4 regions of the Pantoea sp. X-Soil-TKNS-1207 genome follow, and region 3 is predicted to be linked to each of the others. Evidence: predicted binding sites of a transcription regulator. Region 3 holds the regulator's gene; each other region holds the start of a gene.

Region 1 (7,561 bases), 1.6 Mb from region 3:
AGAACAGCCTGCAACCCGCTGAACGTCAGTTTTACGACGCGCTGCGTGGCACACGTACCGCCTTTATCCTGGAATGCAAAAAAGCGTCACCGTCAAAAGGTCTGATCCGCGAAGATTTCGATCCGGCGACCATTGCCGGTGTGTATCGCCACTATGCTTCCGCAGTCTCGGTGCTTACCGATGAGAAATATTTTCAGGGCAACTTCGAGTTTCTGCCCATCGTCAGCGCAGCGATTACCCAGCCGGTGCTGTGCAAAGACTTTATTATCGATGCGTATCAGATCTATCTGGCGCGCCATTATCAGGCCGATGCCATTCTGCTGATGTTATCCGTGCTGGATGACGATCAATATCGCCAGCTGGCCGCGGTGGCGCACAGCCTGAAAATGGGCGTGCTGACCGAAGTCAGCAACGAAGAAGAACTGGAACGCGCCATCGCGCTGGAAGCCAAAGTGGTGGGTATTAACAACCGCGACCTGCGTGATATGTCGATCGATTTGAACCGTACCCGTCAGCTGGCGCCGCGTCTGGGCCATGGCGTGACGGTCATCAGCGAATCCGGCATCAATAACTATGCCCAGGTACGCGAACTGAGCCATTTTGCCAACGGCTTCCTGATTGGCTCTGCCCTGATGGAAGAAGATGACCTCAACGCCGCCGTGCGCCGTGTGCTGATGGGCGCCAACAAAGTTTGTGGTCTGACCCGTGCAGAAGATGCCCGTACCGCCCATGAAGCCGGCGCCATTTACGGCGGCGTGATTTTCGCCGACGGCTCGCCGCGCAAAGTCAGCAGCGAACAGGCGCAGGCGGTGATCGCGGCCGCGCCGCTGAAATACGTTGGCGTGTTTCGCAACAACAGCCTCTCTGACATCGTCAACCTGGCCACCACGCTGCAACTGGCGGCAGTCCAGCTGCACGGCGATGAAGACCCGGCGTTTGTCGCTGAACTGCGTCAGGCACTGCCTGCCAATGTGAAGATCTGGAAGGCGCTGAGCATTACCAACACCCTGCCGACACGCGACTGGCCGCACGTTGACCTTTACGTGTTTGATAACGGCCAGGGCGGCACCGGCCAGCGTTTTGACTGGTCTCTGCTGCACGGACAAGACCTGAGCAATGTGCTGCTGGCCGGTGGCCTGAGCGCGGATAATTGTGTTGAAGCCGCGCAGCTCGGCTGTGCCGGTCTGGACTTCAACTCCGGGGTGGAGTCTGCCCCTGGCATTAAAGATGCCGGCAAAGTGACTGCGGTGTTCCGCACCCTGCGCGCCTATTAATTTCTCTCGCCCGCCGGGTGCGGGCTTGATAAGGAAGATGAGAAGATGACGTTACTGAATCCCTATTTTGGCGAGTTTGGCGGCATGTATGTGCCGCAGATCCTGATGCCGGCATTGCGTGAGCTGGAAGCCGCTTTTGTTGAGGCCCAGCGCGATCCGGAGTTTCAGGCCGAGTTTACCGACCTGCTGAAGAACTACGCCGGTCGCCCCACCGCGCTGACCCTGTGCAGCAACCTGACCAAAGGCACCAAAACCCGGTTATATCTGAAGCGTGAAGACCTGCTGCACGGCGGCGCGCACAAGACCAACCAGGTGCTGGGCCAGGCGTTGCTGGCGAAGCGGATGGGCAAGAAAGAGATCATCGCCGAAACCGGTGCAGGTCAGCACGGCGTAGCCTCTGCCCTCGCCTGTGCGCTGCTCGGCATGAAATGCCGCATTTATATGGGTGCCAAAGACGTTGAGCGTCAGTCGCCTAACGTGTTCCGTATGCGTCTGATGGGCGCGGAAGTGATCCCGGTGCACAGCGGTTCCGCCACGCTGAAAGATGCCTGTAACGAGGCGCTGCGTGACTGGTCCGGCAGCTATGAAACCGCGCACTACATGCTCGGCACGGCGGCAGGCCCGCACCCCTATCCAACCATCGTGCGTGAGTTCCAGCGCATGATTGGCGAAGAGACCAAAGCGCAGATCCTCGAACGCGAAGGCCGTCTGCCGGATGCGGTGCTGGCGTGCGTTGGCGGCGGCTCTAACGCCATCGGCATGTTCGCTGACTTTATCGATGACGCAGGCGTAGGCCTGATTGGCGTCGAACCGGCGGGTCACGGCATCGAAAGCGGTGAGCACGGCGCACCGCTTAAGCATGGCCGCGTCGGCATCTACTTCGGCATGAAAGCGCCGATGATGCAGACCGAAGAGGGCCAGATTGAGGAGTCCTACTCCATCTCTGCCGGCCTCGACTTCCCGTCAGTCGGTCCGCAGCACGCTTACCTCAACAGCATTGGCCGCGCCGAATATGTGTCGATTACCGACGACGAAGCGCTGGATGCCTTTAAACAACTGTCGCGCGCGGAAGGCATCATTCCGGCGCTGGAATCATCCCATGCGCTGGCCTATGCGCTGAAGATGATCCACGACAACCCGGAAAAAGAGCAGCTGCTGGTGGTTAGCCTCTCCGGCCGTGGCGACAAAGACATTTTCACCGTGCACGATATTCTGAAAGCGAAGGGAGAGATCTGATGGAACGTTACAATCAGCTGTTTAAACGTCTGTCGGCGAATAACGAAGGCGCATTCGTTCCCTTCGTCACCCTTGGCGATCCGTCGCCGGAGATGTCGCTGAAGATTATTGATGCGCTGGTGGCGGGCGGTGCCGATGCCCTGGAGCTGGGCATCCCGTTCTCCGACCCACTGGCTGATGGCCCGACGATTCAAAACGCCACGCTGCGTGCGTTTGCCGCTGGCACCACTGTCGCACAGTGTTTTGAAATCCTCGCGGCGGTGCGCCAGAAGTACCCGGACCTGCCGATTGGCCTGCTGATGTACGCTAACCTGGTGTTCAGCAAAGGTATCGATAACTTCTACGCCCAGTGTGAAGCGGTGGGTGTCGATTCAGTGCTGGTGGCGGATGTGCCGGTGGAAGAGTCTGCCCCATTCCGCCAGGCGGCACTGCGTCATAACATCGCGCCAATTTTCATCTGCCCGCCGAATGCCAATGATGATTTGCTGCGTGAGATCGCCTCACACGGTCGCGGCTATACCTACCTGCTGTCGCGTGCCGGGGTGACCGGTTCCGAAAACCGTGCCAGCGTGCCGTTGCAGCATCTGATCGACAAACTGCGTGAATACCATGCTGCGCCGCCGTTGCAGGGCTTTGGTATCTCCGAACCTGGTCAGGTAAAAGAAGCGATTACTGCGGGCGCTGCCGGTGCCATTTCCGGTTCGGCAATCGTGAAGATTATCGAGCGCAACCATAACCAACCGGATACGCTGCTGAGCGAGCTGAAAGCCTTTGTCAGCAACCTGAAAGCCGCTACCCGTTAATCTCCCCAGCCTTATCCGTCACGCGCGGATAAGGCTGTTTCCGCTAGTCCAGCTGATACGTCTGCTCATCGCCGGAGCCATCCGGGTAGACCAGCTTCATGGTTAGATTCTGGCCCTGAATACGCCAGGTGATAACTGCATCATCCGGGCCATCGCGCCAGCGCCCATCGCTGTCCTGATTATCCGCCATCCAGATCACCCGATCGTCCTGTAAACGGCAGCGGATCGCCCAGCGCGAATGATCCGACGGACGCAGATAATGCACCCGCGCCTCGCCCTGCTCGTCCACATTATCCAGCTGCATAATTCTGAAGTTACGCCCAAAGCTGATGGCGGCGGTGGCTTTGCACAGCGTGCCAAGATGCGGATTGATCAGCGTCGATTCCGCCTGCGCGCGCGGCACCGGTAACGTCTGGCTGGCGAACAGTTGCAGATAAGAGAGATAGCCAGCAGTGGCTATCGTCAGGAACACTCTTTTTTTCATGATTTTTCCCTGAAAGCGGTGCGTGGTTCGCTATTTTTGTTATCGCGACTCAGCGTTCGCGTTGCGCGACCAGCTTAGCGTGGAGCGGAAAAAGCCAATTGGATCAATAAGTGGCAAAAATCGTTTCATTCCGCAATTTTTGCACGTCTGGATTTGACCATTTTCCCCGGCCACACCACACTTTAATCGCACCGTCACATCGCGGTGAAACATCATGTATGACAGGGAGATAACCGATGAAAATGTTCAAAGTCGTTGCGGGACTGTTGATGGCTGCGGTGATGGCGCTGACGCTCAGCGCGTGTGCACCTACGCCGACAAAGGAAGGGACCGGTGGCTATATTGATGACACCGTCATCACCACCAAAGTGAAAACCGAGCTGCTGAAGGATGATTCCCTGAAATCGACCGAGATTAATGTGGAGACCTTTAAAGGTCGGGTGCAGTTAAGTGGTTTTGTCAGCTCACCACAGATGGCCAATCATGCCGTTGCTGTGACACGCAGTGTGGCGGGCGTGAAGTCCGTTGTGAACAATATGCAAATCAAATAAGTCATCGGGCGGCCTGTGGGTCGCCCGATTCTTTTCCGGTCCCGGTCAGAAACGATAGCCCACGCCAAAGAAGAACACCCACGGGTCGATACGGGTATTAATATTCTGTTCTTCTCCCCCCGCTTTGAATTTCACTTTTGTATCAATATCCATGTACCACAGTGAGGCGTTCAGCATCCAGTCGCGGTTGATCTGATAATCCACACCGACCTGACCCGCTGCACCCCAGGAATCTTTTACGCTGAGATCGCTCAGGCCAGCATCTTCGCCGGTCTGGTTGAACTTCGCATCATAAAAGGTGGTGTAGTTGATACCCGCGCCAATGTACGGGCGGAACTGGCTGCGGCTGTCGAAAAAGTAGTATTGCGCCATCAGCGTCGGCGGCAGCTGACGTACCGTCGCCAGGGTGCCCGTAGCCGCCAGTCCAACTTTATGACGGAACGGCGTTGCCGCCAGTAATTCTACGCCGATGTTATCCGTCGCCATGTAGGTAAAGGTCAGACCCAGCTGCGTATTATTGCTGACGCTGAAGCCGCCCAATCCCAGCACATTGTCAGACCCTTCCGTGGGACGCACCGTCGCGCTACCGGCACGCATAAAGAAATCGCCCGCTTCATGAGCCATTGCCAGTTGCGGCAGGGCCAGGGCAGCCAGTAACGCGCATTTTGCTAGTTTCATATTCACTCCTTTGCCAGAAAAAATTGAGGTAATGATGCAGACTGCGGCAAAGATCTAACGCTTTTCAGGCAAAAAATCATCTGAATCAATTCAAATAAATCACTTATAAAACAATGAATTGATTCAGATCAATTTTGGCTTTACACGGCGTAATAAAAATCTGCTTGCTGAAATTTCACCGCGTGATTATTTTGCTGTTTCTACCGTTGATTTTGGTTCGATGCTTAGGAGAAGCGGGCGATCAAATGAGCGAATCACTTAACCCCTGTATGACCTGTGGCGCCTGCTGCGCCCATTTCCGTGTCTCTTTCTATTGGGCCGAAGCCGACGATGGCGGCGGCGTGGTGCCAGTGGAATTAACTGAACCCCTGAGCCTGATGATGCGCAATATGCGCGGCACTAACACGCGTCAACCGCGCTGTGTGGCGTTGCAGGGTGAGGTGGGAGGCTGTGTCTCTTGCGGCATCTATCAACAACGCCCGTCGCCCTGTCGTGAGTTTTCCATGTCGGGTGAAAATGGCGAGCTGAATGAAGCCTGCGATCGGGCCAGGGCGCGCTATGGTTTGCCTGCGCTTTTTCACCCTTCTTTACCTGAGATGACAGAAAGTTATCGTAATCCGGGTGCCAGCACGCTTACAGAACATGTACAATCGCCGGGTTAATTAACCCGGTTCCTTCAAGGAGTGTACATGTCTATCACGGCAAGCTCGTTATACCGTGACACAGGAAATTTTCTGCGCCATCAGCTGATTACCATCGTGCTGATGGCGTTGCTTACCTCGTTTATTACCGTGATTATCGGCCACGCGTTGACGCCTGCGGCGGACCAGCTGTCGCTGTTAAGTCAGGGTGATGACAGCGCATCTTCGCTGTTTGAACTGGTACAGAATATGTCGCCGGATCAACAACGCATTCTGCTGCGCGCTTCGGCTGCCGGCACATTCGCGGCGCTGGTCGGCAATACCCTGCTGCTGGGCGGCATGTTATGCCTGATCCCGATGGTCTCTTCCGGCCAGCGTGTCAGCGCCCTGCGCGCGATTGGCGCTTCCGCGCCACTGCTGCCAAAACTGCTGCTGCAAACCTTCCTGATCACGCTGCTGGTGCAACTCGGCTTTATGGTGCTGATGGTGCCTGGCGTAATTTTGGCGATTCTGTTGTCGCTGGCGCCGGTGATGCTGGTCAGTGAGAAAATGGGTGTGATGAGTGCAATGCGCGCCAGTATGCGTATGGCGTGGAAAAACGCCAGGATCATCGCCCCGGCGATTATTGTCTGGCTGCTGGCGAAAATCGCGCTGATGTTCTTTTTCTCTTCGCTCACCGTATTGCCTGCCAACGTGGCGTCAGTGGTGCTGAATGCGCTGGGGAACCTGGTTTCGGCCATCCTGATTATCTATTTGTACCGGCTATATATGCTGTTACGTTAAGGATTATGGCGTCCGCAGGACGCCCTGATTAACGCTCCTGCCCTGACTGGATATTCTATGAAGCAGTTACTCGATTTTCTTCCACTGGTCGTGTTCTTTGTTTTCTACAAGCTGTATGACATTTTTGTCGCCTCTGGCGCGCTGATTGTGGCGACCGGCCTTGCCCTGGTCGTCAGCTGGGTGCTGTATCGTAAGCTGGAGAAGATGACCATCATCACCTTCGTGCTGGTGGCGGTGTTTGGCACCCTGACGCTGGTGTTCCATAACGATGAGTTCATCAAATGGAAAGTCACGGTGATCTACTCCCTGTTCGCACTGGCGCTGCTGTACAGCCAGTGGTTTATGCAGCAGCCGCTGATTCAGAGCATGTTGGGCAAGGAGTTACAGCTGCCGGATGGCGTCTGGCGTCGTCTGAATATTGCCTGGGCCATTTTCTTCCTCGCCTGCGGTCTGGCGAATATTTATGTTGCGTTTTGGTTATCACAGGAATTTTGGGTTAACTTTAAAGTGTTTGGTCTGACCGGCCTTACCCTACTGTTTACCCTGTTAAGTGGCGTGTATATCTGGCGACACATGCCGCAACAAGAAGAAAAATAAATACTGATGCCCGGCAATGCCGGGTTTTTTTGGCGGCTGCCGCCAATCACCTGCATAAGAACTGAAGCAATGGACGAAAAACATAAGTTGCCGCAAGGCGAGATGGTGCTGCGCACGCTGGCGATGCCTGCGGATACCAATGCCAATGGCGATATTTTTGGTGGCTGGCTGATGTCGCAGATGGATATGGGTGGCGCGATCCTCGCCAAAGAGATTGCTGAGGGTCGCGTGGCGACGGTACGCGTTGACGGCATGAGCTTCCTCAAACCGGTTGCGGTTGGTGATGTGGTGAGCTGCTATTGTCGCTGTATGCGCACCGGCAACAGTTCCATGACCATCAATGTGGAAGTGTGGATCAAGAAAGTTTCGTCAGAGCCGATTGGTCAGACCTACTGTGCCACCGAAGCGGTGTTTATTTATGTCGCTATCGATAACACCGGTAAATCGCGGCCGCTGCCGCCAGGTAAAGCCAACCTGAGCCATTAACAGCCATTAAAAAAGCGGTCATCTGACC
Region 2 (7,561 bases), 350 kb from region 3:
ATGGGGTTGAGCCATAATCACATCATTGTCCTTCTGATCCTGGTGCCGTCACATTCTGGCGAGCGCATTACTCTACTGATTATCATGCGTGAAAGCGTTGATAGCCGTCAGCTTTTTTGTTTCAGAAGGTTGAGCCGAGGCTACTCGCCTGTTTCAGCGCATTTTTGCCGGTATTTTCGGCGAAAAATCGCCCGGTTTCCGTCATGTTGTATGTTTGTAAGGGTAGGTTTTTTTGGGAATATGTGCATACTGTGCGCTTTTTGATGGCCTGAGCGGTCGGCAACCGCCTGATCGACTCCAACAAAAGATAATTCTATGAGCTCGGAAAAAAAGCAGTCCCTTGGCGCAGTCACGCTGGCCGCCATTGGTGTGGTGTATGGCGATATTGGTACCAGCCCACTCTATACCTTGCGTGAATGTCTCTCCGGCCAGTTTGGCTTTGGTGTGGAACGCGAAGCGGTATTCGGTTTTCTCTCGCTGATTTTCTGGCTGCTGATCCTGGTGGTATCGCTGAAATACATCAGTTACGTCATGCGCGCGGATAACGCCGGTGAAGGCGGGATTTTGACGCTGATGTCGCTGGCGGGCCGCAATACGGGGGCCAGAGCCACCGCGATTCTGGTGATCATGGGGTTAATTGGCGGCAGCTTCTTCTACGGTGAGGTGGTGATCACCCCGGCGATCTCGGTGATGTCGGCGATTGAAGGTCTGGAGATTGCTGCGCCGTCGCTCGATCCCTGGATTGTCCCCTTATCGATTACCGTGCTGACGCTGCTGTTCATGATCCAAAAGCACGGCACCGGCATTGTCGGCAAGCTGTTTGCCCCGGTGATGTTGCTGTGGTTTATCGTTCTGGCGGTGCTTGGCGCCAGTAGCATTATCAAAAACCCGGACGTGTTGCAGGCGCTCAATCCGTCTCACGCGGTGAACTTCTTTGTGCACTACAAAACCATCTCATTCTTCGCGCTGGGTGCCGTGGTGCTGTCTATCACCGGGGTTGAAGCCCTGTATGCCGATATGGGCCACTTCGGTAAGCTGCCGATTCGCGTGGCGTGGTTCCTGGTGGTGCTGCCGTCGCTGGTGCTGAACTACTTTGGTCAGGGCGCGCTGCTGCTGGCCCATCCTGAAGCGATCAAAAACCCGTTCTTCCTGCTGGCACCCGACTGGGCGCTGATTCCGCTGCTGATCCTCGCGACGCTGGCAACGGTGATTGCCTCGCAGGCGGTGATTTCCGGCGTGTTCTCGCTGACGCGTCAGGCAGTGCGTCTGGGCTATCTGCCGCCGATGCGCATTATTCATACCTCGGAGATGGAGTCCGGCCAGATCTACGTGCCGGTGATCAACTGGGTGCTTTATTTCGCGGTACTGATTGTCATCATCAGCTTCCAGCACTCCAGCAACCTCGCGGCGGCCTACGGTATTGCCGTAACCGGCACCATGGTGCTGACCACCATTCTGTCCTGCACCGTGGCGATCAAAAACTGGCACTGGAACAAGATTGCCGTCAGTTTGATTCTGGTCTCGCTGCTGTGTATCGACGTGTCGCTGTTCTCGGCGAACCTGGTGAAAATCTTCTCCGGCGGCTGGTTGCCGCTGTGCCTCGCGCTGGTGATGTTTATCATCATGACCACCTGGAAAAGCGAGCGTTTCCGCCTGCTGCGGCGTATGCATGAGCACGGCAACTCCCTTGAGGCGATGATCGCCTCGCTGGAGAAATCGCCACCGGTACGCGTGCCGGGCACCGCGGTCTATATGTCGCGCGCGCTGAATGTGATCCCGTTTGCCATGCTGCATAACCTCAAGCACAACAAGGTGCTGCACGAGCGCGTGGTGCTGCTGACGCTGCGCACCGAAGATGCGCCTTATGTGCACAACGTACGTCGCGTGACGATTGAGCAGCTGTCGCCGACCTTCTGGCGAGTGGTAGCCAGCTACGGCTGGCGCGAAACCCCTAACGTGGAAGAGATTTTCCACCGCTGCGGGCTGGAAGGGCTTAACTGCCGCATGATGGAAACCTCGTTCTTTATGTCGCATGAATCGCTGATTATTGGCGATCGTCCGTGGTATCTGCGTCTGCGTGGCAAGTTGTTCCTCGCGCTGCAACGCAATGCGCTGCGCGCGCCGGATCAGTTTGAAATCCCGCCTAACCGGGTGATTGAACTGGGAACCCAGGTCGAGATCTGATCCACCCTGCGCGTCCGCTACCAGCTTAGCGTGACGCGCAGCCCTCCGGCATCAGGCTGGCTGAACGCCACGCGAATGCCATGTAACTGCGCGATATTCTTCACAATTGATAACCCTAACCCGCTGCCGGTCTGCGTTTGCCCCGGTGGTCGCCAGAAGCGCTCGCCCAGCCGGGCTATATCGGCTGCGGTAAGGTGGGGCGCCTGGTTAGCCAGCGTCAGCTCGCGGGCCGCCAGATTGACCTCCACTTCGCCGTCAGGCGGGGAATAACGCAATGCGTTGTCCAGCAAATTACGCACCATCAACGACAACAGCAGTGGATGACCGTTCATCAGCGGTTGCGCCCGCGCGTTGAGTTGCAGATGGATGTGCTGTTGCTCGGCCTGGGGGAAATGTTCCGCCAGCAAGCTTTGCAGCAACGGAGCCAGCGCGACCGGCTGGAACTCGTTGCGCAGGTCATCGGCTTCCACGCGCGACAGCGTCAGCAATTGATCCACCAGCCGCGTGGCGCGCACTATCCCGACATCCAATTGCTGAAGCGCGCGTTTGCGCATCGGCTCGTCGTCTTCCGCCAGCTGAATCACTTCACTCTGCACCCGCAGTGCCGCCAGTGGGCTGCGCAGTTCATGGGCGGCATCCGAGGTAAAACGGCGTTCGCGCTGCACCAGCTCCGCCATGCGTGTGAACAGGCCGTTCAATGCCAGCACCAGCGGTTTCACCTCTTTCGGCAGGCGCGCCAGCGGCAGCGGCGTGGCATCATCGGCTGCCCGCTGGTGGAGCGAGTGGGTAAGGCGCTTCAGCGGACGCAGTTCAAACCACACCAGCGCCAGCAGCAGCACCAGCATAAAGGGCAGCGCGATCAGCCAGGGGACAATGCTGCTTAGCGCCAAATCACGCGTCATATCATCGCGATAGTCCCACTCCTGGCCGACCACGACGCGATAGCGCTTATCCGCGGAGGTCAGCCACAGCAAACGCCAGCGATCATCGTCATCGCGCAGATGCCTATCGCGAAAACCATCGCGTGTAGCGTCAAACGGCAGATTGCGGCCGTTTTCGCCGTCATTCAGCAACGGCTGGCCTGCGGCGTTGAAAATGGCAAAGGCCAGCGCGTCATCGTCCTGTTTACCCCGATGATGACGCAATAGCGCTTTAGTTTTCGGCAAGGCGGGTTCGTGGAGCGTGGCGGGGTCCAGCGCCAGCAGACGTTTGGCGAACAGCATTTGCTGGGTATCGAACAGTTCATTGACGGTTTCACGCGTATGGTGCCAGGCGCTGAGGCTGGCGCTGCCCCAGCACAGCATAATCAGCAGGACAAAACCGATGGCGAGGCGCAGAAACAGGCTCATTCTGCCGCTCCCAGCGTGTAGCCAATGCCGTGAACGGTGCGGATAAACGGGCTGCCGAGTTTTTTGCGCAGATGATGGATGTGCACTTCTACCGCATTGCTGGAGACATCGGCATCCCAGCTATAGAGCTTTTCTTCCAGCTGGCTGCGCGTCAGCACGCGTCCCGCATTGCGCAGAAACAGCTCCAGCAGCGCCAGCTCACGGCTGGTGAGACTGACCGGCTCGCCGTCACATAACACGCTATGGCTGGCCGGTGACATCACGACCTTGCCGTGGCGCAGCTCGGGTTGCAGCTGGCCGTGACGACGGCGAATCAGCGCCTGCAAACGCGCCGCCACCTCCGTCAAAGCAAAGGGTTTGCAGAGATAATCATCCGCGCCCAGCTGCAAACCCTGCACCCGCTGATCGAGTGCATCGCGTGCGGTGAGGATCAATATCGGCACATCATGCCCCTGCTGACGCCACTGGCGCAGAATATCCAGCCCGTCGCGTTCCGGCAGCGATAAGTCGAGCACCACCGCATCCCAGGGCGCGGAAGCCAGCGCCTGAAAACCCGCATTGCCGGAGACAAACCAGTCCACGCTGAAACCGAGTTTGGTCAGACCCACTTTCAGTCCATCGCCAATCAGCGTGTCATCCTCAATCAACAATATCCGCATATTTTGCCCTCCCTTTAGCCTGGAGTTATACGAAGCAGAAGCGTTCATGTACAGGAGAAATCGCGTCATTTGACCTATTTTTCATGAATTTTAATCTATTGATCGCGCTTAAGATCCTGTTAAGAACCTTATGGTGCAATAGCCAGCGTATCCCGCACATTCATGGAAAAGAGGTGATTAAGATGAAAAAACATGCCGCATTGTTAGCCATCGTTGCGCTGGCTTCCACACCGGTGCTGGCAGCACAGCAGGGCGGATTTGTTGACCCTAATGCGCCAACCCATCAGGCCAGTGCAGGCGGTTTTCAGGCTGATAGCAGCAGCGTCGTGACGGTGAAGCAGGCCGAAGCGATGAAGGATGACAGCTGGATCACCGTGCGTGGCCATCTGGATAAGCAGATCGGCAAAGAAGATTACCTGTTTCGCGACGATACCGGCACGATGAAGGTCGAAATCGACCACAAGCGCTGGGACGGCCAGACGGTTTCGCCGAAAGATAGCGTAGAACTGACCGGCAAACTGGACAAAGACCTCAACGCCATTGAGCTGGATGTTAAACAGGTCAGAAAGTTACCTTAACCTCCCACCTGAGCCGCAGCTGCGGCTCTTTTTTCTGCCAAACTCAAATTTCCGCTGGCACGAGCGAAACGTTTCGATGGCGATCACATTTCCGTGATGTCGCCATTGAGTTGCGCTGCACATTTTATACACTCCGGTCAGCGAAACGTTTCGCTGTGGAGTGGAAGAAATGAAAAAAGGTCGCTTGTTAAACGCTGAAATCTCTCATGTGATTGCCCGTCTGGGACACACGGATACGCTGACGATTGCTGATGCTGGCCTGCCGATTCCATCGGGTCCGCAGCGAATCGATCTGGCGCTGACGCCGGGTACGCCCGAATTTTTACAGGTTGTTGAGGTAATCACCCAGGAGATGCAGGTCGAAAGCGCTCTGATGGCGGAGGAGATTAAGCAACACAATCCGCAGCTCCACAGTGCACTGCTCGCTGTGCTCGAAGCCTTGCAACAGCACCAGGGAAATATCATCACCCTTAGTTACACCAGTCATGAACAGTTCAAACAACAGACTCAGCGTAGTCAGGCGGTCATTCGCAGCGGAGAGTGCTCTCCGTATGCGAATGTCATCCTGAGCGCGGGCGTTACCTTCTGAGGTCGCTATGCAACCGTTACTGCAACTCAAAGGGATTGAAAAGTCATTTCCCGGTGTGAAAGCGCTGAAGGGCGCATCGCTGTCTGTCTGGCCGGGCCGTGTGATGGCGCTGGTGGGAGAAAACGGCGCCGGTAAATCCACCATGATGAAGGTGCTGACCGGTATTTACAGCATGGATGCCGGTTCGCTGCACTGGCTGGGCAAGGAAACCACGTTTTCCGGCCCGAAATCTTCGCAGGAAGCGGGCATCGGCATTATTCACCAGGAACTGAACCTGATCCCGCAACTGACGGTGGCGGAGAACATCTTCCTTGGCCGCGAATTTGTTAACCGCTTTGGCCGCATCGAATGGAAAAAGATGTATGCCGAGGCGGATGCGCTGTTGCAGCGCCTGAACCTGCGTTTTAACAGCCATAAGCTGGTGGGCGACTTGTCGATTGGTGACCAGCAGATGGTGGAAATCGCCAAAGTGCTCAGCTTTGAGTCGCGCGTCATCATTATGGATGAGCCGACCGATGCGCTGACCGATACCGAAACTCTGTCGCTGTTCCGTGTTATCAATGAGCTGAAAGCACAGGGCTGCGGCATCGTCTATATCTCGCATCGTATGAAAGAGATCTTTGAGATTTGCGATGACGTCACGGTGTTCCGCGACGGTCAGTTTATTGCCGAACGTCCGGTCAGCGAGCTGAGTGAAGAGAGCCTGATTGAGATGATGGTCGGCCGCAAACTGGAAGATCAATATCCGCATCTGGAGCAGCCCGCAGGCGCAGTCCGTTTGCAGGTGGCTAACCTGAGCGGGCCGGGCGTGCATGATGTCAGCTTTACCCTGCGCAAAGGTGAAATCCTCGGCGTGTCTGGCCTGATGGGCGCGGGTCGTACCGAACTGATGAAGCTGCTGTACGGCGCGCTGCCGCGCAGCGCTGGCAAGGTAACGCTTGATGGTCGCGATGTGGTGACGCGCGCGCCGCAGGACGGGCTGGCAAACGGCATCGTCTATATCTCCGAAGACCGCAAACGCGATGGTCTGGTACTGGGGATGTCGGTGAAAGAGAACATGTCGCTGACCGCGTTGCGCTATTTCAGCCGCGGCAATGGCAGCCTGAAACATGCGGAAGAACAGCTGGCGGTGGGCGATTTTATTCGTCTGTTTAACGTGAAAACGCCATCGATGGAACAGCCGATTGGCCTGCTCTCCGGCGGCAATCAGCAGAAAGTGGCAATTGCCCGTGGCCTGATGACCCGTCCGAATGTGCTGATCCTTGATGAGCCGACGCGCGGTGTCGACGTCGGCGCGAAAAAAGAAATTTATCAGTTAATTAACCAGTTTAAAGCCGATGGGTTGAGCATCATCCTGGTGTCGTCAGAAATGCCGGAAGTGCTTGGCATGAGTGACCGCATTCTGGTGATGCATGAAGGCCATCTGAGTGGCGAATTTTCCCGTGAGCAGGCTACCCAGGAATCCCTGATGGCGGCGGCAGTCGGTAAGAAACACAGCGAGGAGTTAGTTGTATGAGTACCCAAACCTTACCCGCCAGCCGTCGCTGGTTCAGCAAAGCCTGGTTGCTGGAGCAGAAATCGCTGATCGCGCTGATTGTGCTGATTGTCGTGGTCGCCAGCATGAGCCCGAATTTCTTCACCGTCGCCAACCTGTTCAACATCCTGCAACAGACCTCGGTCAACGCCATTATGGCGGTGGGCATGACGTTGGTGATTCTCACGTCGGGCATCGATCTTTCCGTGGGATCGCTGCTGGCGCTGACCGGTGCGGTCGCGGCGTCGATCGTCGGCCTGGAAGTGAATGCGCTGGTGGCCGTGGCGGCTTCGCTGGCCCTTGGGGCGCTGATTGGCGGCATCACTGGCACCATTGTGGCGCGCGGCAAAGTGCAGGCGTTTATCGCCACGCTGGTGATGATGCTGCTGCTGCGCGGCGTCACCATGGTGTACACCGACGGTAGCCCGATCAACACCGGCTTTAGCGCCAACGCCGATCTGTTTGGCTGGTTCGGTATTGGCCGTCCGCTGGGCATTCCGACTCCGGTATGGTTGATAGCGGTGGTCTTCGGGCTTGCCTGGTACATGCTGCATCACACCCGCCTCGGTCGTTATATCTACGCGCTCGGCGGTAACGAAGCGGCGACGCGCCTGTCAGGCATCAACGTTAATCGCGTCAAAATCATCGTCTATTCACTGTGCGGCATG
Region 3 (7,561 bases):
GCCACAGCAGATACAGGCTACCGGCGATTTTCAGCACCAGATGGAGGGAGGGATACAGCAGGATTAAACCGCCAATGCCAAATGCCACCATCAGCAACATCACCTGCATGCCGATCATGATACCAATGAGCAATGAAATGGTGCGCAGAAAGCCAAAGTTGGCAGCGGAGGCAGTAAGTAACATATTATTGGGGCCTGGCGTGATCGCAGCGACCCAGAGAAAGCCCAGCATTGATAAAAACAGACTCAGTTCCATGTTTATTCGGGTGCTCCTCACCCAGAAAAGCTAACAACCTAGCGAAGCTATCAGCGAGCCATGCATCAGACAAGCCTTTACAACAGTAATTTTGACACACCCGCGAGCGAAGCCTTCATTCCGCTAAGCGGTTTCCGCAATCCGCATCTGCAAACGTTGCTGCCGCGTCTGCTACGACGGCGCGTCACCCTGCGTCCGCAATGGCAGCGTCTCGACCTGCCGGACGGTGATTTCGTCGATCTCGCCTGGAGTGAAGATCCGGCACAGGCCGCGCATAAACCGCGCATGGTGCTGTTTCACGGCCTGGAGGGCAGCTTCCACAGCCCTTATGCCCACGGGCTGATGCAGGCGTGCCAGGCGCGCGGCTGGCTGGCGGTGGTGATGCACTTTCGCGGTTGCAGCGGCGAGCCTAATCGCCTGCATCGCATCTATCATTCCGGCGAAACCGAAGACGCGACCTACTTTCTGCACTGGCTGCGGCGTGAGTGGGGCCATGTGCCAACCGCCGCGGTGGGCGTCTCGCTGGGCGGCAATATGCTGGCGTGTCTGGCCGGGCTACAGGGACATGATGCGCCGCTGGATGCCGCCGTGGCGATCTCGGCGCCCCTGCTGCTGGAGCCATGCAGCCAGAAAATTGAGAACGGCTTCTCACGGTTTTATCAGCACTACCTGCTGACCCAGCTAAAAAAGAACGCCCGACGCAAGCTCAAGGCCTGGCCCGGCACGCTGCCGGTGGATTTACGTCAGCTGCGCGCCCTGCGTCGTCTGCGCGACTTTGACGATGCCATTACCGCACGCGCTCATGGCTTTATCGATGCGGGCGACTATTATCATCGCGCCAGCGCCATGCCGTTACTGACCGGCGTGCGTAAGCCGCTGCTGATCATCCATGCGCAGGACGATCCCTTTATGACCGACGCGGTGATCCCGCAGCCGCAGCAACTGTCGCCGTCGATTGAGTATCAGCTGACCCAACAGGGCGGCCATGTCGGCTTTGTCAGCGGTACCTTGCTGCGGCCGCAAATGTGGCTGGAACAGCGCGTGCCGCAGTGGTTATCAACTTATCTGGATGTGTGACTGTGATTATTCCGTGGCAACAACTTGACCCCGAAACGCTGGAAAACCTGATTGAATCCTTTGTATTGCGCGAAGGGACCGACTACGGTGAACAGGAGCGAAGCCTGATGCAGAAAGTCGCCGATGTGCGTCGTCAGCTGGAGCGCGGCGATGCGGTGCTCGTGTGGTCAGAACTGCACGAAACCGTCAATATCATGGCGCGCGGTGAATTTCGCGGCTAATGCACATCCCGGCTTTTCGTGCTAACAATGCTCATCGCCGGACCTCACAGGGAGCTTTGTTATGTCAGCCAGGCATCCGATTATTGCCGTCACCGGTTCCAGCGGCGCCGGAACTACCACTACCAGCCTTGCCTTCCGTAAAATTTTCCAGCAGTTGGATCTGCATGCCGCAGAGCTGGAAGGCGACAGTTTCCACCGTTATACCCGCCCGGAAATGGATATGGCGATCCGCAAAGCGCGCGATCTTGGCCGTCATATCAGCTACTTCGGGCCGGAAGCCAACGATTTTGGCCTGCTGGAGCAGACCTTTAAGCATTATGGTCAGACCGGCCTCGGCCAGTCGCGCAAATATCTGCACACCTACGATGAGGCGGTGCCGTGGAATCAGGTGCCCGGCACCTTTACGCCCTGGCAGCCGCTGCCGGAAAACACCGACGTGCTGTTTTATGAAGGTCTGCATGGCGGCGTCGTAACGCAGCCGCACAATGTGGCGGAGCATGTTGATTTGCTGGTGGGCGTGGTGCCGATCGTCAATCTGGAGTGGATTCAGAAGCTGGTGCGCGATACCAGCGAGCGCGGCCATTCACGCGAAGCGGTAATGGATTCGGTGGTGCGTTCGATGGAGGATTACATCAACTTTATCACGCCGCAATTCTCCCGTACCCACATCAACTTCCAGCGCGTGCCAACCGTCGATACCTCGAACCCCTTCGCCGCACGCGAAATCCCGTCGCTGGATGAAAGCTTCGTGGTGATCCATTTCCGTGGCCTGGAAGGCATTGCTTTTCCCTATCTGCTGGCGATGATTCAGGGTTCCTTTATCTCGCATATGAACACCCTGGTGGTGCCGGGCGGCAAAATGGGACTGGCGATGGAATTGATTATGACGCCGCTGGTGCAACGGCTGATTGAAGGCAAACGGATTGAATAATCAGGAAGTTATGGCATGACCGGCAGAAATGCCGACCCTGCAAACCCAGGTGCGAATTCATTCGCACCTGGAATTGACGATCGAGATAGCCGTTATAACTCAACGACCTCGTAGCTGTGGGTAATCTCTACCCCTTTGCCCAGCATGATCGCCACCGAACAATATTTTTCCGCCGAGAGATCGACCGCACGCGCCACCGCTTTATCGCCCAGCGCTTTGCCGCTGACAATAAAATGCAGGTTAATATGCGTGAAAATGCGTGGCGCTTCTTCGCGACGCGTAGAGGTAAGTTTTACCTCGCAATCGGTCACGTCATTACGTCCTTTTTGCAGGATTGACACCACGTCAATCGCACTGCAACCACCAGCCGCCATCAGTACCATCTCCATCGGACTCGGCGCTTTATCGCCAGAATTCCCATCCATTAATACCTGATGGCCCGATGAGGATTCTCCGAGAAAGGTTAACCCCTCCACCCACTTGACTCGTGCCTGCATTATTCTTTCTCCTGACCAGGCTGATTTGCCGCCAGAATACGCCTTCACCTGATAAACAGCAATCCAGACTAATCGGCTTTTGCTGAAGCGAGACAACAGAAGACAGCTTGCAAAAGCTGTGCTACAAACAGTGCTGAAAATATTTTCGTCGCAATAGACGAAGGCGGGATGAATCAAAAGCTAAGCTTAAGAGTACACCCGAATAATTTCCTTAACTGGAAGCGCTTGATGATTTCACCGCCTGACAGGGAAAACTGCCCCCTGTGTTTTGGGCACGATTACAACAGAGGATAATAGCGAATGGTTCTCGGCAAACCGCAAACAGACCCTACACTCGAATGGTTCCTGTCCCATTGCCATATTCACAAATATCCATCCAAAAGCACCCTGATCCACCAGGGTGAGAAAGCGGAAACGCTCTACTACATCGTGAAAGGTGCCGTTGCGGTACTGATTAAAGATGAAGAAGGCAAAGAGATGATCCTCTCCTACCTCAATCAGGGAGATTTCATCGGCGAGCTTGGCCTGTTTGAAGAAGGTCAGGAGCGTAGTGCCTGGGTACGAGCGAAAACTGCCTGCGAAGTGGCTGAAATTTCCTACAAAAAATTCCGTCAGCTGATTCAGGTAAACCCGGATATTTTAATGCGTCTTTCGTCGCAGATGGCACGTCGCCTGCAGGTGACATCAGAAAAAGTAGGCAACCTTGCCTTCCTTGATGTGACAGGTCGCATTGCGCAGACACTGCTTAATCTGGCCAAACAGCCCGATGCCATGACCCACCCGGACGGGATGCAGATCAAAATCACCCGTCAGGAAATTGGTCAGATCGTCGGCTGTTCACGTGAAACAGTCGGCCGTATTCTGAAAATGCTGGAAGATCAAAATCTGATCTCAGCACATGGTAAAACCATCGTCGTTTACGGCACCCGCTAATTTCTTCTCACCTACGGCGTGATGGCAGCATCACGCCGTTTTTGTCTGCGATGAGCTGATGTGGCGTCGAATCATCTATCATCCCGAAGTTAACTATGCCCTGCGGCAAACGCTGGTGTTATGCCTGCCCGTGGCGCTCGGTTGGCTGTTCGGCGATCTGCAAAAAGGCCTGTTGTTCTCGCTGGTCCCTGCCTGCTGCAACATCGCCGGTCTCGACACGCCGCACAAACGCTTCTTTAAACGCCTGATTGTCGGCGGCTCCCTGTTTGCCACCGGCAGCTTTCTGATCCAGTGGCTGACCAATTACCATATTCCCCTGCCGCTGATTCTGCTGATTCTGCCCCTGCTGATTGGCGTGACCGGTGAGATCAGCCCGTTGCATGGCCGTTTGCTGCCCGCCACGCTGATCGCCGCTATTTTTACCCTCAGCCTGGCCGGACGTATGCCGATGTGGGTGCCGCCGCTGCTGTATATCGGCGGCACGCTGTGGTACGGGCTGTTTAACTGGTTCTGGTTCTGGCTGTGGAAAGAGCAGCCGATGCGCGAAACCCTCAGCCTGCTGTACCGCGAACTGGCCGACTATTGCGATGCCAAATACACTCTGCTGACGCAGCTGACCGATCCGGAAAAGGCGCTGCCGCCGTTGCTGGCGCGTCAACAGAAGGCGGTCGATCTGATCACCACCTGCTATCAGCAGATGCATATGCTGTCTGCCAGCAATGACAACAGCCACAAACGGCTGACGCGTGCCTTCCAGGTGGCGCTCGATCTCCAGGAACATATCTCCGTCAGCCTGCATCAGCCGGAAGAGGTGCAAAAACTGGTGGAGCAGAGCCACGCGGAAGCGGTGATCCGCTGGAACGCCAAAACCATCTCAGCCCGGCTGCGCATCCTGGCCGACGCGATTCTCTATCACCAGCTGCCGGAGCGTTTCCAGATGGACAAGCAGCTGAGCGCGCTGGAAAAGATTGCGCGTCAGAACCCGGATAACCCGGTGAGTAACTTTTGCCTGTACCACTTCAGCCGCATTGCGCGCGTATTGCGTAGCCAGAAACCGCTCTACACCCGCGACCTGATGGCCGATCGCCAGCGGCGTCTGCCCTTTTTTCCTGCGCTGCGCAGCTACCTGTCGCTGAAGTCCCCGGCGCTGCGCACCGCGGCGCGCTTTGCCGTGATGCTGATGTTCGGCAGCGGGCTGGCGCTGTTCTTCAATATCCCCAAACCTTACTGGATTCTGATGACCACCATGTTCGTCAGTCAGAACGGCTACAGCGCCACGCGGGTCAGGATTCAGCACCGTGCGCTCGGCACCTTCGCCGGGCTGTTAATCGCCGCCGCCTCGCTGCGCTTCGCCGTGCCGGAGTCGATGGCGCTACTGTTTATGCTGGTGATTACCCTCGCCAGCTATCTGGTGACGCGCAAGTATTACGGCTGGTCGATGATTGGCTTTACCGTGACGGCGGTATATTCGCTACAACTGCTGTCGCTGAACGGCGCGGAGTTTCTGCTGCCGCGTATGATGGATACGCTGATGGGATGCCTGATTGCCTTTGGCGGCATGATTTGGCTGTGGCCGCAGTGGCAGAGCGGTTTGCTGCGAAAGAACGCGCACGATGCGCTGGAAACCTATCAGGAAGCGCTGCAACTGTTGCTCGGACCGGAACAATCACCGGAGAAGCTGGCGTATCAACGTATCCGGGTCAATCAGGCGCACAACGCGCTATTTAACTCACTCAATCAGGCGATGACCGAGCCGGGGTTTAATTCGCAGTATCTGAAAGATATGCGCATGTGGGTGACGCACAGCCAGTTCATTGTTGAACATATCAACGCCATGACCATTCTGGCGCGTGAACATACCATGCTGACGCCAAAGCTGGCGGAGCGTTATCTGCAATCCTGCGAAATCGCGCTACAGCGTTGTCAGCAGCGGCTGGCGTATGACGGGCCGGGTAATGACAGCAACATCCTCGAAGCGCCGGAGAACATCAACGAAGGGGCGATTACCATCGTGGAACAGCATGTGAAGCGCATCCTGCAACACCTCAACGTGATGCATACCATATCTTCTCTGGCATGGAGCCAGCGACCCCATCACGGCCGCTGGCGGATGCGCTTGCGGGTAAAAAGCTAGCTTACGCCGCCAGCACCTTTTCCACGGCTACGGCGAAACGCACCATGCCTTCTTCGATGTCGGTCGGCTCAATCACCAGCGACGGGACAAAACGGATCACATCAGTACCGGCAGTCAGAATCATCAGTCCTTCGGCCGCGGCGGCGTGCAGAATGTCGCGCGCTTTGCTGGCGTGCTGCGGCTTAAGCGCAGCGCCAATCAGCAACCCTTTGCCACGGATGTCGCTGAACAGGTCGAACTTGCTATCCAGCGCTTTCAGCGCCTCGACAAACTGCTGACGACGCGCATCCACACCGTTTAACACTTCCGGGGTGTTGATAATATCGAGCGCGGTTTCGGCAATGGCACAGGCCAGCGGGTTGCCGCCGTAGGTGGTGCCGTGCACGCCTGGCGCCATCACCGAGGCGATTTCATTGGTAGTCAGCATAGCGCTGACCGGGAAACCGCCCCCCAGCGCTTTCGCGGTGGTGATGATATCCGGGGTAATGCCGTAGTGTTCATAGGCGAACAGTTTGCCGCTGCGTCCCATGCCGCTCTGCACTTCATCCAGCACCAGCAGCGCATTGTGCTCATCACATAAGGCGCGCAGCCCCTGCATAAACGCCGGCGTCGCGGGCATCACGCCACCCTCGCCCTGGATCGGCTCAACCACGATGGCGCAGGTGTGATCGTCAATCACCGCTTTCACCGCGGCCAGGTCGTTAAACGGCACATGCACGATATCGGCCGGTTTCGGACCAAAGCCGTCGGAATATTTCGGCTGACCGCCGACGGAAACGGTGAACAACGTACGGCCATGGAACGCATTGTGGAACGCGATGATTTTGCTTTTGAACGGGCTGTGTTTTTTGCAGGCGTAGTAACGCGCCAGCTTGAACGCGGCCTCGTTGGCTTCTGCGCCGGAGTTGCCAAAGAATACGCGCTCAGCAAAAGTGGCGGCGATCAGTTTGCTCGCCAGACGCAGCGCCGGTTCGTTGGTAAATACGTTGCTGGTGTGCCACAGGGTTTCGCCCTGGGTTTTCAGCGTTTCCACCAGCGCCGGATGGCAATGGCCAAGCGCAGTCACCGCGATGCCGCCGGAGAAATCGATATACTCTTTGCCCTGCTGATCCCATACACGGCTGCCCTTGCCTTTGACCGGCACAAACTGCGCAGGTGCATAAACAGGCAAAATAACGTTATCGAACGTTTCCCGGGTTACCGCTAGTTTTTCCGCTGCCATTGCTGACCTCATCGGGTTGTTTGTTGAACTGATGTGAAATTCTAATCACAAAATATGCATAAAAAATCACACAAAGGCAAACACAACTTAAGCTCGCAGAAAATTTGCCAGCAGCTGATGGCCCTGTTCGCTCAGAATACTTTCCGGGTGAAACTGCACCCCTTCCAGCGCCAGCGTTTTATGGCGGAACCCCATAATTTCATCAGGTACGCCGTCGTGCAGGCTCCAGGCGGTGACTTCAAATTCCGGCGGCAAAGAATCCCGTGCCACAATCAGCGAATGATAGCGGG
Region 4 (7,561 bases), 910 kb from region 3:
GCTGACCGATGTGCCGCAACAGGATGGTGACGCGCGCAGCCATCAAAGCAGCCGCTGGATCCTGCTGCCAGGCGTCGGATTGCTGGTGGTGATCTCGCTGGGCATGTATCTGAAAACCGGCGGTCTGGCGCAACTGGCGGCCTGGACCTCGGTGCAGCAGGAGTATCCGGCCCTGCGCGCGCGCGTAATGGACCCGCAGGCCAAACCGCTGACGATGGAAGAACTGGCGCGTCTGCAACTGGGGCTGCGTAGCTCGCTGCAATCGGACCCGCAAAACCTGAATGACTGGACCATGCTCGGCCGTCTCGGCATGGTGCTGAATAATGCCAGCGATGCCAGCCAGGCATTTCAGCGCGCGTTGCAGCTGGCTCCGAATAATCTGGAATTGCAGCAGGACTATGCCGAGGTGCTGACGCGCTCCAGCGATCCGCAGGATAATCGTCAGGCCAGCGTATTGCTGCATGACCTGCTGAAGCGGGACCACGCCAACGTACGTACCCTGAGTTTGCTGGCGTTTAACGCCTTTGAACAGCAGCAATACGACGAGGCGATTGGCGCCTGGCAGGTGATGCTGACATTGTTACCGGCCGGCGATCAGCGTATTGCGATGGTAGAACGCAGCATTGAACAAGCGAAAACTGACGCGGGGCAGCAAAATAGCCGTCTGGCACTGACGGTGAGTTTAGATCCGCAGGCAGAAAAAATGTTACCGCAAGGCGGAGTGATGTATATTTCTGTGTCTGACGGTGTATCACCGGTGCCTGTGGCTGTGAAGCGTTTACCGCTGAGCCACTTCCCATTATCGCTCACGCTGGATGACAGCAACGCCATGATGCCTGACCGTTTATTGTCGGCGCAGCATCAGGTGCAGGTTCGGGTGCGTATTTCGCGCGATGGCAGTGCCAATCCGCAGTCTGGCGACTGGTTTGGCTTAAGTGCGGTTACCCCCTGGGACGGTCATCAGCAACTGGCTGTAGAAATTAATCAACAGCAGCCCTGAGCGATAACCCCTTTTTCCGCACAGGGAGATAAGAATGAATTACCGCCTGACCGGTCTGGCGCTGGCCAGTGTTCTGCTGGTGGGATGTGCCAGTTCCAAACCGGCCGACACTGACGAACCTGCGCAGCGCAGCGATCCGTTCGAGAGCTTTAACCGCACGATGTTTAACTTCAACTACAACGTGCTGGATCCTTATGTGGTGCGTCCGGTAGCGGTGGCCTGGCGCGACTACGTGCCGGTGCCTGCGCGTACCGGGCTAAGCAATTTTCTCGGAAACCTCGATGAACCGGCGGGTATGGTCAACGCCTTCCTGACAGGGGAACCGCGTCGGGCGATGATCCACTTTACGCGCTTCTTCCTGAATACGACCTTAGGCCTGGGCGGCTTTATCGATGTCGCCAGCAAGGCCAATCCGGAGCTGGCGAGCGAACAGCCGCACCGCTTTGGTAGCACGCTGGGGCGCTATGGCGTGGGTTATGGTCCGTATATTGAACTACCGGCCTACGGCAGCTTTACCATCCGTGAAGATGGCGGCGATTATGTCGATACGCTCTATCCGGTGCTGAGCTGGCTGACATGGCCGATGTCGATCGGTAAATGGACGCTGGAAGGGGTGGAAACCCGCGCCCAGCTACTCGATTCCGACGCCATTCTGCGTCAGCAGCAGGACCCGTATGCGTTTATTCGTAATGCCTACTTCCAGCGACATGACTTTATCGCCAATGGCGGCAAGCTGAAGCCGGAAGAGAACCCGAACGCCAAAGCGATTCAGGGCGATCTCAACGATATCGATGCGCAATAAATAAAAGAAAAGGCGGCTGAATAAGCCGCCTTTTTTGTTCCTGTGACCCGGCTGGCATGTATGCCCGCCGCGGCTCTGCATCAGAACTTGTAGTTAAAGTTCGCACCGTACAGCAGCGCTTTACCTTCGGAATTAAAGGTGTAATTACCTTCTTTAATCGTCACGTTCTGGCCGTGCATATACGAAATACCCAGGTCGACGGAGGCATCCTCGTTAAACGCATACGAAGCACCGGCGCTGATCCACAGACGATCCTGATCCGGGATGGAGATCGAGCGCTTGTCGGCCGGAACCGGGCTATCGTCAAAGGCGATACCGGTACGGAAGGTCCAGTGATCGTCATAGAAATAGGTGGTACCCAGCGCGATACGGTAGGCGTCGTGGAAGCCTTCATCTTTATAGAACAGGGTCTGACCATTGTTGGTGGCTTTCAGCTCCTGGAACTGGCTCCAGCTGGTGTAGGTCAGGCTATAGTGCACGGCCCACTGCGGCGCCACTTTATGCCAGCCCGACACTTCCCACATCTCCGGCAGATTCAGCGTCAGCGAACCTGGGATGGTCGAACCGCTGGTGCCATACGGCAGGCCTAAGCCCAGCGCCTGGTTGATCGGGTTAATCGAGGTCGGCAGGTTGCTCTTATACTCGCCGTCGAAATCAATCTTCACTTCGGAACGATAGGTAAAGCCGAAGCGGTTGTTTTTGTCCACTTCATACAGGATACCGGCGTTCCAGCCGTAGCCCCATTCATTGCCCTTCAGACGAGCCACCTGGGTATCAGCCGGAATGCCGAGCGCTGCGCCAGATTCACCGGCATAACGCTCGATTTTCGCTTTGGCATATACCGCATCAAAACCCACGCCGAAGCTGAAGTGTTCATTCAGGCGATAGGCCGTGCTGAGGTTAAAGTTGCCGGTTTGCAGATCGGTTTTGCCGCCGTAACCGCCTGCGGTGTAATCGTCGTTAAACTCGGTCGCCAGACCGTAGTTTGAGGTGACCGAGGCGCCCACCCACCACTGATCGTTAATAGGGTGCACGTAATGGATATTAGGTATCCACTGATTCGGCGCGATGTTTTTGGCGTCCAGACTATTACCAGTCGGACTCTGACCGCTAATATTTACGTCGGGGTCAATATAAACCGCGCCAATAGAGAATTCAGGGCGATCCATTAATGCCATGGTTGCCGGGTTGCGGCTGGCCGAGGCGGCGGTATCACCCATTGCGCCTTCGCCGGAATAGGCGCGGCCGAGGCCTATTGCTGAAAATTCATTAAGTTGAAAGCCCGCTGCGTAAACATGAGAAGAAACGAGCGCCACTGCAGCTGCCACAGCTGACTTTGCAAACAGGTTCTTATGGTTCATGACCACAACCTCATCAGAATTATTATTAAACGTTGTTACATGGCGTAACAAGGGACGGCGGATTGTAGGGACTGACGATAAAAGCACATATCAGACCAGTGCGACGAGTATAGGTCCGACCTGTGTATTTGTTGCAATAATGTTTTTAAAATATTTCCAATTTGATCGATAAAATCAGATCTGCTTAACAAAATTGTTGCAGTTCTCCTCCAGCATAGCGAGTCCAATTTGTTTTGGATCAATTTTTTACGTGATATTCGTCACTTAGCAGGTTGAGCGTGGCGGCGGTTATGCATCAGGCGTACACTTTGTGGCAGAAAAAAATCCTTATTGGTCCGTTTTATCATCAGGAGAAGACAATGACTGATGCCATTAAAAACTGCAGTGCCACCGAGACCGCAGCCTGCTGCTGCGTTGATGTTGGCACCGTCATGGATAACACCGATTGCACCGCCAGCTGGTCCGGGCTGTTCGCCGATCGTCATGCGGCAGAGGCGATGCTGGCGCATCTGACTGAGAAGGCGCGTGAGGTGGAATCTGAACCCTGCGATATCCGTTCGCGCTTTGAAGATGACGCGGCAGGCGTGCGCCTGACTATCGACTTCAACTTCGCCTGCCAGGCGGAGACGATGATCTTCCAGCTCGGACTGCGTTAATTCCCCCAGCTGCCGGACCCGGTTCCGGCAGCGTTTTTCAATTTCGTGTTTCTCCTCGCACTTTTTCCCTCTGCATATTGGCGACTTACACGCTCCTGGTTAACACTGATGATCAGGTCAGACCTCTTTGGCAATGACGCCCAGGTCAAACATCACAGGTGACAGGCAATGAGCAAAGCGCAGCCGCTGCTGACGCGTCAGGGCGAACGCATCGCCATAACCCACGGTTTACGTACCCCTTTTGCCCGCCAGGCGACTGATTTTCATGGCATTCCGGCGCTGGAGCTGGGCCGCATGGTGGTGAGCGAATTGATGGCGCGCAGTGAACTGCCGGTGGAGGTTATCGACCAGCTGGTGTTCGGCCAGGTGGTACAGATGCCGGAAGCGCCCAACATCGCCCGCGAAATTGTGCTGAGCAGTGGGCTGAGCGTGCATACCGACGCCTACAGCGTCAGTCGCGCCTGCGCCACCAGCTTTCAGGCGGTGGCGAATGTGGCGGAGAGCCTGATGGCGGGCAGCATCGATGCCGGGATCGCCGGTGGGGCCGACTCATCCTCGGTGCTGCCGATAGGCGTCAGTAAAACCCTGGCGCGGGCGCTGGTCGATCTCAACAAAGCGCGTCGCTTCAGCCAGAAGCTGCAAATTTTACGTCGCCTGCGTCCGCGTGATTTGCTGCCGGTGCCACCGGCGGTGGCGGAATACTCCACCGGCCTGCGCATGGGCGACACGGCGGAGCAGATGGCGAAAACCCACGGCATCACCCGTGAGCAGCAGGATGCGCTCGCGCTGCGTTCACATCAGCGTGCCGCGCGTGCCTGGGAATCCGGTCGGCTGGCGCAGGAGGTGATGCCGGCCTTTGTGCCGCCGTGGAAAGCCCCAATCGAGCAGGACAACAACGTGCGCTTCAATGCCAGCGCCGCCGACTATGAACGGCTGCGTCCGGCGTTTGATCGTCGCCACGGTACGGTGACGGCGGCAAACAGCACGCCGCTCACCGATGGCGCGGCGGCGGTGATTCTGATGCGCGAAGGGCGCGCCCGCGAGCTGGGCATTACGCCGCTCGGCTATCTGCGCAGCTACGCCTTCAGCGCCATTGATGTCTGGCAGGATATGTTGCTGGGACCGGCGTACGCCTCGCCGCTGGCGCTGGAGCGCGCTGGCGTGAGTCTCGCTGATTTAACCCTGATCGATATGCATGAAGCCTTCGCGGCACAAACACTGGCGAATCTGAAAATGTTCAGTGATGAGCGCTTTGCGCGCGAGGTGCTGAATCGGCCACATGCGCTGGGCGAAGTTAATGAAGAACGTTTTAACGTGCTCGGCGGATCGATTGCCTATGGTCATCCTTTTGCCGCCACCGGCGCGCGCATGATCACTCAGACGTTGCGGGAACTGCGGCGGCGCGGCGGCGGGCTGGGCCTGGTTACCGCCTGTGCGGCGGGCGGATTAGGGACAGCGATGGTACTGGAGGCCGAATAATGAGCGATTCCGCATTTCACCTGCAAATGCGCCTGGACCACATCGGCGTGATAACCATCGATGTGCCGGGCGAGAAGATGAATACCCTGAAAGCCGAGTTTGTGCCACAGATAATGGCGGTGCTGGCTGAAGCACGACGCGATCCCCAGCTGGCAGGGCTGATCTTGATTTCCGGCAAACGTGACAACTTTATCGCCGGGGCGGATATCAGCATGATTGATCGCTGCCACACGGCGGAAGAGGCCGAAGCGCTGGCGCGTCAGGGGCAGGAAGTGATGGCAACGATTGCCGCGCTGCCTTTTCCGGTGGTGGCGGCGATCCACGGCGCCTGCCTTGGCGGCGGACTGGAGCTGGCTCTGGCGTGCAATGCGCGCATCTGCTCGCTGGATGAGAAAACCCGCCTTGGCCTGCCGGAAGTCCAGCTCGGGTTACTGCCTGGCTCCGGCGGCACCCAACGCCTGCCGCGGCTGATTGGCGTGCAGCAGGCGCTGCCGCTGATCCTGACGGGGAAACAGCTGCGGGCAAAACAGGCGCTGAAGCTGGGTATCGTGGATGATGCGGTGCCGCAGGCCATCCTGCTGCAAACCGCTATTGAACGGGTGCTGAAAGGGAAAAAAACGCGGCGTCCGCTGTCGCGTCGTGACCGCCTGTTGCAGGGGCCGCTTGCCCGGCAGGTGTTGTTTGCGCTGGCGCAGCGCCAGACCAACAGCAAAACTCACGGTAACTATCCGGCGGCCGATCGTATCTTACAGGTCGTGAGAATCGGGCTGGAGCAGGGCAGCAATGCCGGCCACGAAGCTGAAGCACGCGCTTTTGGTCAGCTGGCGATGACCCGCGAATCAGCCGCGCTGCGTAGCCTGTTCTTTGCCTCCACCGCAATGAAGAAGGAGGCGGTTGCCGCTGCGGCACCGCGTGACCTTCAGCATATCGGCGTGCTCGGCGGCGGCCTGATGGGCGGCGGCATCGCCAGCGTCACCGCGCTGAACGCCGGGTTGCCGGTGCGTATCCGCGACATCAATCTGAGCGGCATCAACCATGCCTTGCAGTACAACTGGGATCGGCTTAGCCAGCGGCTGAAGCGTCGCCAGATCAATGCGGCACAGCGCCAGCAGCAGATGGCGTTGATCAGCGGCACCCAGGATTATCAGGGTTTCGCCCGGCGCGATCTGGTGATCGAGGCGGTGTTCGAAGATCTGGCGCTGAAGCAGCAGATGGTGGCGGAGATTGAGGACCACTGCCAGCCGCATACCATTTTTGCTTCCAACACCTCCTCGCTGCCGATTGGCGACATTGCCGCCCATGCGCAGCGCCCGGAAAACGTGATTGGCCTGCATTTTTTCAGCCCGGTAGACAAAATGCCGCTGGTGGAGGTGATTCCGCACGGTGGCACCTCAGAGGAGACGCTGGCGACCACGGTGCAGCTGGCGCGTGGACTGGGTAAAACGGCGGTGGTGGTGGCTGACCGTCCCGGTTTCTACGTCAACCGTATTCTCGCGCCCTATATAAATGAAGCGATGCGATGTTTGCTGGAAGGTGAGCCGATTGAACATATTGACCAGGCGCTGGTGAAGTTTGGCTTCCCGGTGGGGCCGTTGCAGCTGCTGGATGAAGTGGGGATCGACGTCGGCAGCAAGATCAGTCCGATTCTGTTGCAGGCGTATGGCGATCGCTTTAGCGCCCCCGAGGCGGTGAGCGCTATTCTCGCTGACGATCGTAAAGGGCGTAAAAACGGCAGAGGCTTCTATTTATATCGGCAGACACGCTGGCCAACCCGGCGCCGGGCCGATGCCACGATTTACAGCCTGCTGGGTATCAAACCGCTGGCGAAGCAGAGTGAAGCGCAGATAGCCACGCGTTGCGTGATGATGATGCTCAACGAGGCGGCGCGCTGTCTGGATGAAGGCGTCATTCGCAGCGCCCGTGACGGCGATATCGCAGCGGTATTTGGCATGGGTTTCCCGCCATTTCTGGGGGGGCCGTTCCGCTATATGGATCAGCGCGGGGCCAGTGATATGGTCAATACATTAAACACCTTAATGCGGCAGCACGGCGACCGTTTTGCCCCCTGTGACGCGCTGATGACAGCGGCACAACAGCAAACGAATTTTTACACTTCTGCACAAATGTGAATAGGCGTACAGATTCAGCGGGTTAGAAAGGGTGCCGGCAAACGGCCTGCGCGGCACCATTCTGAGATATGCTTATTTAATAAACAACCGGTTGACTATACTGAAGCCATTGCGGTAAAACACAGCGTTCATTC

Evidence for each region. The regulator CRP, encoded in region 3, controls carbon source genes, mostly activating them, when cyclic AMP is high. The targets are predictions, from matches to a motif close to ATGTGANNNNNNTCACAT.
Region 1: a site for CRP is predicted at 5,143-5,160, ahead of ompW (outer membrane protein OmpW). Genes of this name have one in related genera too.
Region 2: a site for CRP is predicted at 4,842-4,859, ahead of rbsD (D-ribose pyranase). Genes of this name have one in related genera too.
Region 4: a site for CRP is predicted at 3,412-3,429, ahead of AC6I8V_RS14220 (YfcZ/YiiS family protein). Genes of this name have one in related genera too.

Annotation. Positions count from the first base shown of each region.
Region 1 covers NZ_AP035958.1:2,368,689-2,376,249, forward strand. The annotation lists gene trpCF (bifunctional indole-3-glycerol-phosphate synthase TrpC/phosphoribosylanthranilate isomerase TrpF) at 1-1,274, shown strand, start outside; gene trpB (tryptophan synthase subunit beta) at 1,320-2,510, shown strand; gene trpA (tryptophan synthase subunit alpha) at 2,510-3,313, shown strand; gene AC6I8V_RS11120 (hypothetical protein) at 3,357-3,797, opposite strand; gene AC6I8V_RS11125 (BON domain-containing protein) at 4,034-4,348, shown strand; gene ompW (outer membrane protein OmpW) at 4,394-5,026, opposite strand; gene AC6I8V_RS11135 (YkgJ family cysteine cluster protein) at 5,272-5,688, shown strand; gene AC6I8V_RS11140 (YciC family protein) at 5,716-6,450, shown strand; gene AC6I8V_RS11145 (septation protein A) at 6,508-7,047, shown strand; gene yciA (acyl-CoA thioester hydrolase YciA) at 7,117-7,533, shown strand.
Region 2 covers NZ_AP035958.1:4,309,069-4,316,629, reverse strand. The annotation lists gene ravA (ATPase RavA) at 1-15, opposite strand, end outside; gene kup (low affinity potassium transporter Kup) at 316-2,184, shown strand; gene qseC (quorum sensing histidine kinase QseC) at 2,202-3,533, opposite strand; gene qseB (quorum sensing response regulator transcription factor QseB) at 3,530-4,192, opposite strand; gene AC6I8V_RS20105 (YgiW/YdeI family stress tolerance OB fold protein) at 4,375-4,770, shown strand; gene rbsD (D-ribose pyranase) at 4,940-5,359, shown strand; gene rbsA (ribose ABC transporter ATP-binding protein RbsA) at 5,367-6,875, shown strand; gene rbsC (ribose ABC transporter permease) at 6,872-7,561, shown strand, end outside.
Region 3 covers NZ_AP035958.1:3,958,927-3,966,487, forward strand. The annotation lists gene AC6I8V_RS18475 (LysE family translocator) at 1-256, opposite strand, end outside; gene AC6I8V_RS18480 (hydrolase) at 317-1,333, shown strand; gene AC6I8V_RS18485 (YheU family protein) at 1,336-1,554, shown strand; gene AC6I8V_RS18490 (phosphoribulokinase) at 1,616-2,485, shown strand; gene AC6I8V_RS18495 (OsmC family protein) at 2,578-2,982, opposite strand; gene crp (cAMP-activated global transcriptional regulator CRP) at 3,283-3,915, shown strand; gene AC6I8V_RS18505 (YccS/YhfK family putative transporter) at 3,974-6,049, shown strand; gene argD (bifunctional acetylornithine/succinyldiaminopimelate transaminase) at 6,051-7,271, opposite strand; gene AC6I8V_RS18515 (aminodeoxychorismate synthase component II) at 7,359-7,561, opposite strand, start outside.
Region 4 covers NZ_AP035958.1:3,051,626-3,059,186, reverse strand. The annotation lists gene ccmI (c-type cytochrome biogenesis protein CcmI) at 1-1,000, shown strand, start outside; gene mlaA (phospholipid-binding lipoprotein MlaA) at 1,035-1,802, shown strand; gene fadL (long-chain fatty acid transporter FadL) at 1,883-3,163, opposite strand; gene AC6I8V_RS14220 (YfcZ/YiiS family protein) at 3,523-3,819, shown strand; gene fadI (acetyl-CoA C-acyltransferase FadI) at 3,988-5,298, shown strand; gene fadJ (fatty acid oxidation complex subunit alpha FadJ) at 5,298-7,427, shown strand.